Regions from separate parts of the Enterobacter sp. TMH.L2 genome, predicted to be linked through region 1. Evidence: predicted binding sites of a transcription regulator. Region 1 holds the regulator's gene; the other holds the start of a gene.

Region 1 (4,555 bases):
TGCGCTTCGCGCCTTCGCTTATTGTCGAGGACGCGGATATCCTGGAAGGGATACAGCGCTTCGCCAAAGCGGTTGCCAGCGTGGTAGCCAGCTAAGGCTAACCCGAGCGTCGCAGACGGCGGTTGAGCCAGATCCCATGATGAGGCCGCTGGCGCCAGGCGACCGAGGAGATGGTATGCATGGTGTTCAGGTGGCCAATAATCCGCTGTAAATGCTGCTCCATGGTGCTTAACGGCCCCGTGGGCAGCGTGTCCGATTCCAGGATATTCGTGTCGTTCGACCCGCCAGGCCCGTCATACTCCAGCCTTTGCTGGCACCGCTGTAACCCAATCTCACAAGACTGTAGATATTTCTGCGCCAGGTCCGGCGTCAGCATGTTGTGTTCGCGCGCCAGCGTGGTCATGGCGTTGATATGCTCGACGATGAACTGGCTGTGCGTCACCCAAAGTTTCATGTCTGCCAGGTAGTGGGAGTTAAATCCTGGCTCCTGCATCGCCTGATTGAGCGAGTTGAACAGCGCATTGTGCGCCTGGTTGACCCGCATACGCTGCCAGGCCAGCGGCGTGGGCTCTGGATCGTTGCTCAATATCAGCCGAATAGCGTCCTGGTCCGCCTCCAGCGCGTCGTGGGCGTTCTGACGCAGCAGGCCGGTTTGCCACTGTGGCCACAGCCAGATCATGCCGCCAAAGGCGATCAGGCAGCCGAGCAGAGTGTCTATCAGCCTGGGAATAATGTAACTCTCGGCGCTGAGGGTGATGAGCTGCAGGGTATATACCGCCGTGACGGTGAAGCCAATGGTGGCCCAACCGTAGCTTTTGCGGATAAACAGGTAACTCACCAGCGTAATCATTAACATCGCCAGCAGGGTGTAGCTGTCCGGGACGTGGAAGTGCAGGGTGATACCCGCGATACACAGCCCTGCCATGGTACCTGCCGCCCTGTGAACAATGCGCACCCGCGTTGCACCGTAGCCGTTTTGCGTCACGAACATCACCGTCATTAGGATCCAATACGGCTTTGGCAGGTGTAAGAAGGAGCCCAGCAGGCTGGCAATGGTCAGCATCACACCTAAGCGCGCGGAGCTGCGCAAAGCGGAGGATTTAAACGAGAGATAGCTTTTCAGGGCCGGGAAAAACGGTAAACGGCGTTCCCTGTCCTCCATTAAATCCCTCACGTACAGCGGCCGCTGGGTTTTCAGTACCCGGGCAATGCGGCTGAAGTGGTAATGGCAGAACTGCCCCACTGGATTGTCCGGATTCTGGCGGGCGATTTTTTCCAGGGCGTCGATCTGCTTATCCATGGTAAAGCGCGTTGGATAGCGGTGGTAAAGAATATCGTCTGCCAGCACGCGCAGGCGCGCGGCGATGGTTTGAGCATTCCAGCGGATCACGGCTTCCGCATGGCTTTGCTCGACCAGTTTTTGCACCTCTTCAGGCTGATGCAGGCTAACCGAAATGTGTTCCTGCAGATCCAGCGCAACCTGGAAAGCGCGTAACAGACGCTTGTAGCCGTTTTGCTGGTTGGCCGATAGCATATGCAGCTGCTGGTAGCAGGTAGTGATCAGGTCGACGGCTTTTTGCTGGCGGGCCAGCAGCGGCGGCAGCGCTTTTTCCGGGTCGGTATGCTGGGTCAGCAGGCTGTACTTTGCTTCGCAGTAATCTGCCAACTGGCGGTACAGCAGGCTGAGCGACTCCCTGAGCGGTTGTTCACGCCATAGCCGGAACCAGAACCAGTTGAAGGCGCCGTACCAGATGGTGCCGAAGATATAGAGCACCATGGGCTTCCAGATCGGCATATTCCCGGCCATGCTGAGCGTAAAAATAGCGGCGATCAGCGATGCGGGCAGCAGGCGGGCGTGAAGTGAGCTGATTTCTGCCGTCACACCGAGCAGCAGAGCCATGACGATCAATATCGCCGGCAGCGGGATGTGGGTGTAAAGCAGCAGAAGCTGCAGGATAAGGCTGCTGAGAGCGAACAGACTGCCGCCGATGATCAATCGTTTGAAGAAGCGCTTGTGCGGCGTGTCCAGCCCGGCAATGTTGCAGCAGGCGGGAACTAACGAGAAGAGAAGGCCGTTTTGCAGGCTGCCAAGCAGCAGGCCGACAGCCACGGGAAGACACAGCACCAGCGTTTGCCGCAGCGCGTAGTTAACTTCTGGGTGGTAAATTAATCTCTTCCACATAGCCTGAATTGTAGAGACAAAAAAGGCGTGTTACCGAAGCGACACGCCTTTATAAGGGCTAATTAACGGGTGCCGTAAACGACAATCGTTTTACCGTGGGCGGAAATGAGGTTCTGATCTTCCAGCATTTTCAGAATACGGCCAACGGTTTCGCGGGAGCAGCCCACGATCTGACCGATTTCCTGGCGGGTGATTTTGATTTGCATCCCGTCCGGGTGGGTCATGGCATCCGGCTGTTTAGCCAGGTTCAGCAGCGTCTGAGCAATGCGGCCGGTCACGTCGAGGAAGGCGAGGTTGCCAACTTTCTCAGAAGTTACCTGCAGGCGGCGCGCCATCTGGGAAGAAAGACGCATCAGGATGTCCGGGTTGACCTGAATCAGCTGACGGAATTTTTTATAGGAAATTTCAGCTACTTCACAGGCTGACTTGGCGCGAACCCAGGCGCTACGCTCCTGGCCTTCTTCGAACAAACCTAATTCACCAATGAAATCACCCTGATTCAGATAAGAAAGGATCATCTCCTTGCCTTCTTCATCTTTAATCAGAACAGCTACGGAGCCTTTGACGATGTAGTACAGCGTCTCCGCCTTTTCACCCTGGTGAATCAGCGTGCTCTTCGACGGATACTTATGAATGTGGCAATGAGACAAGAACCATTCGAGAGTCGGGTCTGTTTGCGGTTTGCCAAGCACCATGCGCGGTTATCCTCTGTTATAAACTGGCTACCAAAGACAAGACGCGGAACCTCTTGTCTGGCGTTGCAATCGTGAAATTTTCCCAAGCCCTGGGAGCTGGCGGGCAGGTTAACCCTGCGGCCTGTAATTAGTCGTTTCCTCTGCTTACGGCATAAACGTCTCTGTATCGCAGCAGCATCCGGATTGTTTTAGCATAGCTTTTGGTTAGTGTCTTGTATTGTCTCGTTTCAGCATGACCTGGATCGCCTTACGTTGCCAGTTTTCACGTAGACGCGTAATCTGAAAGAAATTTTTATTACGGGAGTAGGTAAAATGCAGGCACGTGTTAAATGGGTGGAAGGCATGACCTTCCTCGGCGAATCCGCTTCTGGCCACCAAATTCTGATGGACGGGGACTCCGGGGATAAAGCGCCAAGCCCGATGGAAATGCTGCTGATGGCCGCGGGCGGTTGTAGCTCAATTGACGTGGTGTCGATTCTGCAAAAAGGCCGCCATGATGTGACGGATTGTGAGGTGAAACTGACTTCCGAACGTCGTGAAGAAGCACCTCGTCTGTTCACCCGCATTCATTTGCATTTTGTTGTGACCGGGAAAGAGCTGAAAGAAAGTGCGGTTGCCCGCGCCGTTGAGCTGACCGCAGAGAAATATTGCTCGGTGACGTTGATGCTGGAGAAAGCCGCAGAGATTAGCCACAGCTACGAAATTATTGAAACCTAAGTAGAAAAGGGCGGTATACAGACCGCCCTTACGCCATCAGGCAATTTTCCTGCCTTCTGCCAGCCGCTGCACCAGCGGGGCCATGATCAGCTCCATCGCCAGCCCCATTTTCCCGCCCGGTACCACCAATGTATTGATGTGGGAGATAAACGACCCCTGCAACATTGCCAGCAGATAAGGGAAGTCGATGTCGTCCAGCCCACGGAAGTGAATGACCACGAAGCTTTCGTCCAGCGACGGAATGGCTCGCGCGGCAAACGGGTTAGAGGTGTCTACCGTCGGAACGCGCTGGAAGTTGATATGGGTACGTGAGAACTGCGGCGTAATGAAGTTGATGTAATCGTCCATGGAGCGCACTACGGAATCCATCACCGCTTCCCGTGAATGGCCGCGTTCGCTGGTATCGCGCACCAGTTTCTGAATCCATTCCAGGTTAACGATGGGCACCACGCCTACCAGTAAATCGACGCAGTCGGCGACGTTATGTTGAGGGGTGACTACACCGCCGTGCAGGCCTTCGTAAAACAGGACGTCAGTGGGCTCCGGGAGCGGCTGCCAGGGCGTAAAAGTACCCGGCACCTGGTTCCACGGCACCGCTTCATCGTAGGTATGCAGGTATTTACGCGCTTGCCCTTTGCCGGTCTGGCCGTATTCGATAAAGGTTCGTTCCAGTAACCCGAAGTCGTTGGCGTCTGGCCCAAAGTAACTAATATGGCGGCCAGCATCGCGTGCTTTGCGGATAGCCATGTCCATTTCCGGGCGGGTATAGCGGTGGAAACTGTCGCCTTCAACTTCAGCGGCGCGCAGGTTGAGCTGCTGGAAAATCTTGCGGAAAGCGAGGCTGGTGGTCGTGGTGCCGGCGCCGCTGGAACCTGTGACCGCAATAACCGGGTGTTTGGCTGACATAGGGTGAAAACTCCGTGAGGGATCGGAAAAGAGATCTGTATCTGCTTGTTATACT
Region 2 (4,555 bases), 710 kb from region 1:
CTGGCCTGCCGCCCACAGTGCGCTAAAGGTACTGGATAAGCTGATCGTCGGATGTCGTCGGGAGGAGCAATAAATGCCGGTACTTCATGTCACCTTATTAAAAGGAAAAACGGAGGCCTGGCTGGCGGCGGTTTCATCCAGCATACAGCGGGCGCTGGTGGAGGCATTTGATGTGCCGGAGGCAGATCTGTTTCAGGTTTTTCATGAGCAAGATAAATCAGCGCTGCGGTTTGATCGTCACTATATGGCGGGGCCGCGCAGCAATGACTGGCTTCTGATAGAGATAACGGCCGGTAAGCCACGAAGTATTGAGATGAAGCAGCGTTTTTACCGGGTCATTACCGATCAACTTGCCGAGTCACCGGGCATTCAGCCCAACGACGTTATGGTCGTCATTCGCCATAACAAGGCTGAGGACTGGTCGTTTGGTGGGGGCAAGGCGAGTTTGCTCGCGGAGTAAGATCTACCCCTTAAAAGCGCTGGGCGCGGGGGAATCATCGCTGTATATTTTCATACACAACGATCATAAGGACTCTCGCCGTGAACCGATTTACCCGCCGCCTGACGCTGGGCGCACTATTAGTACTTTCCCCGCTCGCCGCGCTGGCGAACCGCACGCTCACCGACCAGCTTGGCCGCCAGGTCACGATCCCCGACGAGGTTAACCGCGTCGTGGTGCTTCAGCACCAAACGCTCAACCTGCTGGTGCAAATGAACGCCACCGACAAAGTGGTTGGCATTCTGGCGAACTGGAAGCAACAGCTTGGCAGCGGCTACGCGCGCCTGGCCCCGGAGCTTGAGCATAAGGCCCAGTTAGGGGATTTAACCAGCGTGGACACCGAAAAGCTGGTGGCGCTGCACCCTCAGGTGGTGTTCGTCACCAACTATGCGCCGCAGGAGATGATCGACAGCATTAGCAAACTCGGCATCCCGGTGATTGCGATTTCTCTGCGGCACGATACACCGGGCGAGCAGGGCAAACTGAACCCGTCGATGCAGGACGAAGAGCAAGCCTATAATCTCGGCCTGAAAGAAGGCATCGAGCTGATTGGTGAAGTAGTTAATAAAGAGAAGCAGGCCAAAGCGCTGATCGACGCCACTTTTGCCGAGCGCAAGCTGGTCAGCGACCGCCTGAAAGACATCCCGGCAGACCAGCGGGTGCGGGCTTATATGGCCAATCCTGACCTGACCACCTACGGATCCGGGAAATATACCGGCCTGATGATGGCCCACGCGGGCGCGTTGAACGTGGCGGCGTCGACCGTGAAAGGTTTCAAGCAGGTGTCGATGGAACAGGTGATCGCCTGGGATCCGCAGGTGATCTTCGTGCAGGATCGTTACCCCAAAGTGGTGGATGAGATCGTCAGCAAGCCCGAGTGGCAGCCGATCGACGCGGTGAAAAGCCATCAGGTCTGGCTGATGCCGGAATACGCCAAAGCCTGGGGCTACCCGATGCCGGAAGCGATGGCGATCGGCGAGCTGTGGATGGCGAAAAAACTGTATCCCGCCAGATTCAAAGACATCGACATGAAGAAAGTGGCCGACAGCTGGTATCAGCGTTTTTACCGCACCCACTATGAAGGCGTTGAGTAATGACGCTGCAAATTCTGGCGGCGGGAAGCCTGCGGCGGGTCTGGCAGCCGCTTATGGCCCAGTTTGAGCAGGAAACTAGCTTGCCAACAGAGACGCAATTTGGGCCTGCGGGCCTGCTAAGAGCCCGTATAGAAGCCGGCGAAAACTGTTCGCTGTTTGCGTCGGCAAACATGGCGCACCCGCACACGCTGCTGGAGCGGGGCAAAGCTCGGGCGGTTCACCGGTTTGCCGGGAACGCCCTTTGCCTGACGGCGGCGGCGCACTGCGTTGATGAGCAGAGTACCTGGCTAACGCTATTGAGCAATCCGGCCTTACGCATTGGCACGTCCACGCCGGGCAGCGATCCTTCCGGGGATTATACCTGGCAGTTCTTTGGCAGATTTGAAGCTGAATTTGGCATCGCCCTGCAGCCGCGAGCCTTAGCCCTGGTTGGCGGACCGGACACGCAGGCCGTGCCCGACGGCAGGCTTGCGGCGCAGTGGCTTATTGCCAGCGGGCAGGCCGATCTGATGATTGGTTACCGAAGCTATGCCGCAGCGCTGCAGGCCCATCGTGAACTGCGGGTGTTCGAGATCCCGGCGTCCTACAATATTCAGGCCGATTATGGGCTGGCGGTATGCGACGAACGGGCGGAGCCGCTGCGGGCGTTCTTGGTCTCGGACGCTGCGCGGCAAATACTGCGGGATTACGGCTTTGTCGTCTGAAAGTAAAAAACCGCCGATGAAGGCGGTTTTTTTTAATGCTTCTCAGCCTGTTAAGGCATCATCGTCGGCCATTCGGGCGGCATTCTGGCGATGATCTCGACCAGCCCCGTTTTAAACGACGCCCAGATAATCGGGAAGTCACCGAGCGTCAGGCCCAATAAACCCATGGCAAACCAGCAGGATGCGGCAATCCCCAGCCCGCTGCTGATTATGGCTAAAGCCCGGTAATCCGAGCGGCGAAACTGAATATTCAGGCTGCTTGCCAAAAACATCAAAACCGCACTAAGCAGCGGCCAGCGTATGAGCATCACGCCGGTGGTGATTGTTGCCATGAACCTTGTTCCTCAAAAAGCTGCAATTTATTTTTATGTTGCACTGATAATGTGAAGTGTATCACTTTTGTGTGTTTAATCACCAGCGTTGTGATGGTTTTTTGCGCGGTTTTGAGGCCAGGTCGGCGGGGGTTTTTAGGAAAACCAGGACGTGGAAGGCGTGAACATTTTGTTTATCTGATGTTTACCACAATTTCGTTTAAATAATCATTCCCTGCTGCTTTAACCCCAGAAAAACTCATATTAACACGGTGGGTTAAATCTTAAGCTAAACAGCATCCCGGTTCCTCTTATCTCTTTGTTGCGCAAATTAATTTCCGCAGAGTTAACGGCTGAAGGCTATTGCTAAAGCAGGCTTTATGATGCAACGTAATCGGCGGTCATCAGGTTGTTCTAATAAAGTATAAAAACAGGCGCATAAAAGCAGAGACGTGTGAGCATCATGGTGAAACGGATTTATCTTAAGGCGTTGCGTACCTCAGGTTTTGTCCTGATCGTTTGCCTGCCGATAATGCTGGCAATTTATTTTGCCCATGTTCGCGCCACCAGTGACATCCAGCAGCACCTGCACTCTTTTGGCAAACTGGTGATGGAAAAAACGGAAATCGTCATCAGTCATGTTAATGAGGCGCGCAGCGAGGCGGAACGTTTTTCCGGGGAAATATGCAGTCCCCGGCATATGGCAAATATGCTGGATATTGTGCGCGGTAAACTTTTTGTCGCCGATTTAATTTACGTCAGTGGCGATAAGCTGCTGTGCTCGACCAGCTATAAGCCGTTAAAAGCGCTGCCAGCGCCGCGCCCTTCTTATACCCGTAAACCGGACGTCGCGATTTATTATTATCTGGATACGCCGTTTTATGCCGGGCATAAAATGACCTACATGCAACGTGGGCATTATGTGGCGGTGATTAACCCGCTCACCTGGTCAGAAGTTTTGTCCGAAGATGACTCGCTGATTTATGGCGTCTACGACACCGTCACCCGCAGTTTTTTCTCTTTAAGTCCGGGGGCCGACAGCGACCTGCTGCACAGTTTTATTCTGCGTAAAGAGAAAGCGTTTACCGAGGATAACCGTTTTTACGCCGTCGACCAGTCGGCTAAAAGACCGATTGCGGTGATTGTTTCCACGTCAGAAACCTTGTTTAACCGCCAGTGGTATCACCAACTGACGCTGACGCTTCCGTTAGGCGTTATTTGCAGCCTGCTGATATTAATTATGTGGTCCCGAACCCGTCAGCAATTAAATTCCCCGCGGCGGATGCTTTTAAGAGCGCTGGCCAGAAAACAGCTCAAACTTCACTATCAGCCCATTATTGATATTCAAAATGGCTATTGCGTGGGGGCGGAAGCGCTGCTGCGGTGGGTGAATTTTAATGGACAAACCATCAGCCCCGGGACGTTTATTCCGCTGGCAGAATCTGAAGGTCTGATTCACAAAATATCGGACTATGTGGTTGATGCCGTATTTAAAGATTTTGGTGAATTTCTTGCCGACCATCCTGGCCTCTATATTTCGATTAATCTTTCAGCATCTGATTTTCACTCTTCACGCTTAATCACCGTACTTTCAGAACGGATTAAAACCTACAACATTCGTCCAGAGCAGATAAAAATCGAAGTGACCGAGCGAGGGTTTATTGACGTTGAAAAAACCAGGCCGTTTATCCAGGAGTTTCGCAACGCGGGCTTTAAAGTCGCCATTGATGACTTTGGCACCGGGTATTCGAATCTGCACAATCTGCAGTACCTGAACGTCGATATTTTAAAAATCGACAAAAGCTTTATTGATTCCCTCGCCAGCGAGCGGGCCAGCCACTTGCTGGTGGAACACATCATTGAAATTGCCCACAGCCTGAAGTTAACGACAATTGCCGAAGGGGTTGAAACCGAAGCGCAGGTGGCGTGGCTGGTGGATCACGGCGT

The links. The regulator CRP, encoded in region 1, controls carbon source genes, mostly activating them, when cyclic AMP is high. The targets are predictions, from matches to a motif close to ATGTGANNNNNNTCACAT.
Region 2: ACREYP_RS20755 (YjcB family protein) is a predicted target of CRP. The motif match lies at 2,679-2,696, and genes of this name have one in related genera.

Annotation. Positions count from the first base shown of each region.
Region 1 covers NZ_CP193791.1:226,400-230,954, forward strand. Annotated here, with positions in the region: gene argD (bifunctional acetylornithine/succinyldiaminopimelate transaminase) at 1-95, shown strand, start outside; gene ACREYP_RS01035 (YccS/YhfK family putative transporter) at 98-2,182, opposite strand; gene crp (cAMP-activated global transcriptional regulator CRP) at 2,245-2,877, opposite strand; gene ACREYP_RS01045 (OsmC family protein) at 3,190-3,594, shown strand; gene ACREYP_RS01050 (phosphoribulokinase) at 3,631-4,500, opposite strand.
Region 2 covers NZ_CP193791.1:4,327,971-4,332,525, reverse strand. Annotated here, with positions in the region: gene ACREYP_RS20775 (carboxymuconolactone decarboxylase family protein) at 1-73, shown strand, start outside; gene ACREYP_RS20770 (tautomerase family protein) at 74-460, shown strand; gene ACREYP_RS20765 (ABC transporter substrate-binding protein) at 541-1,593, shown strand; gene modA (molybdate ABC transporter substrate-binding protein) at 1,593-2,297, shown strand; gene ACREYP_RS20755 (YjcB family protein) at 2,348-2,629, opposite strand; gene pdeC (cyclic di-3',5'-guanosine monophosphate phosphodiesterase PdeC) at 3,072-4,555, shown strand, end outside.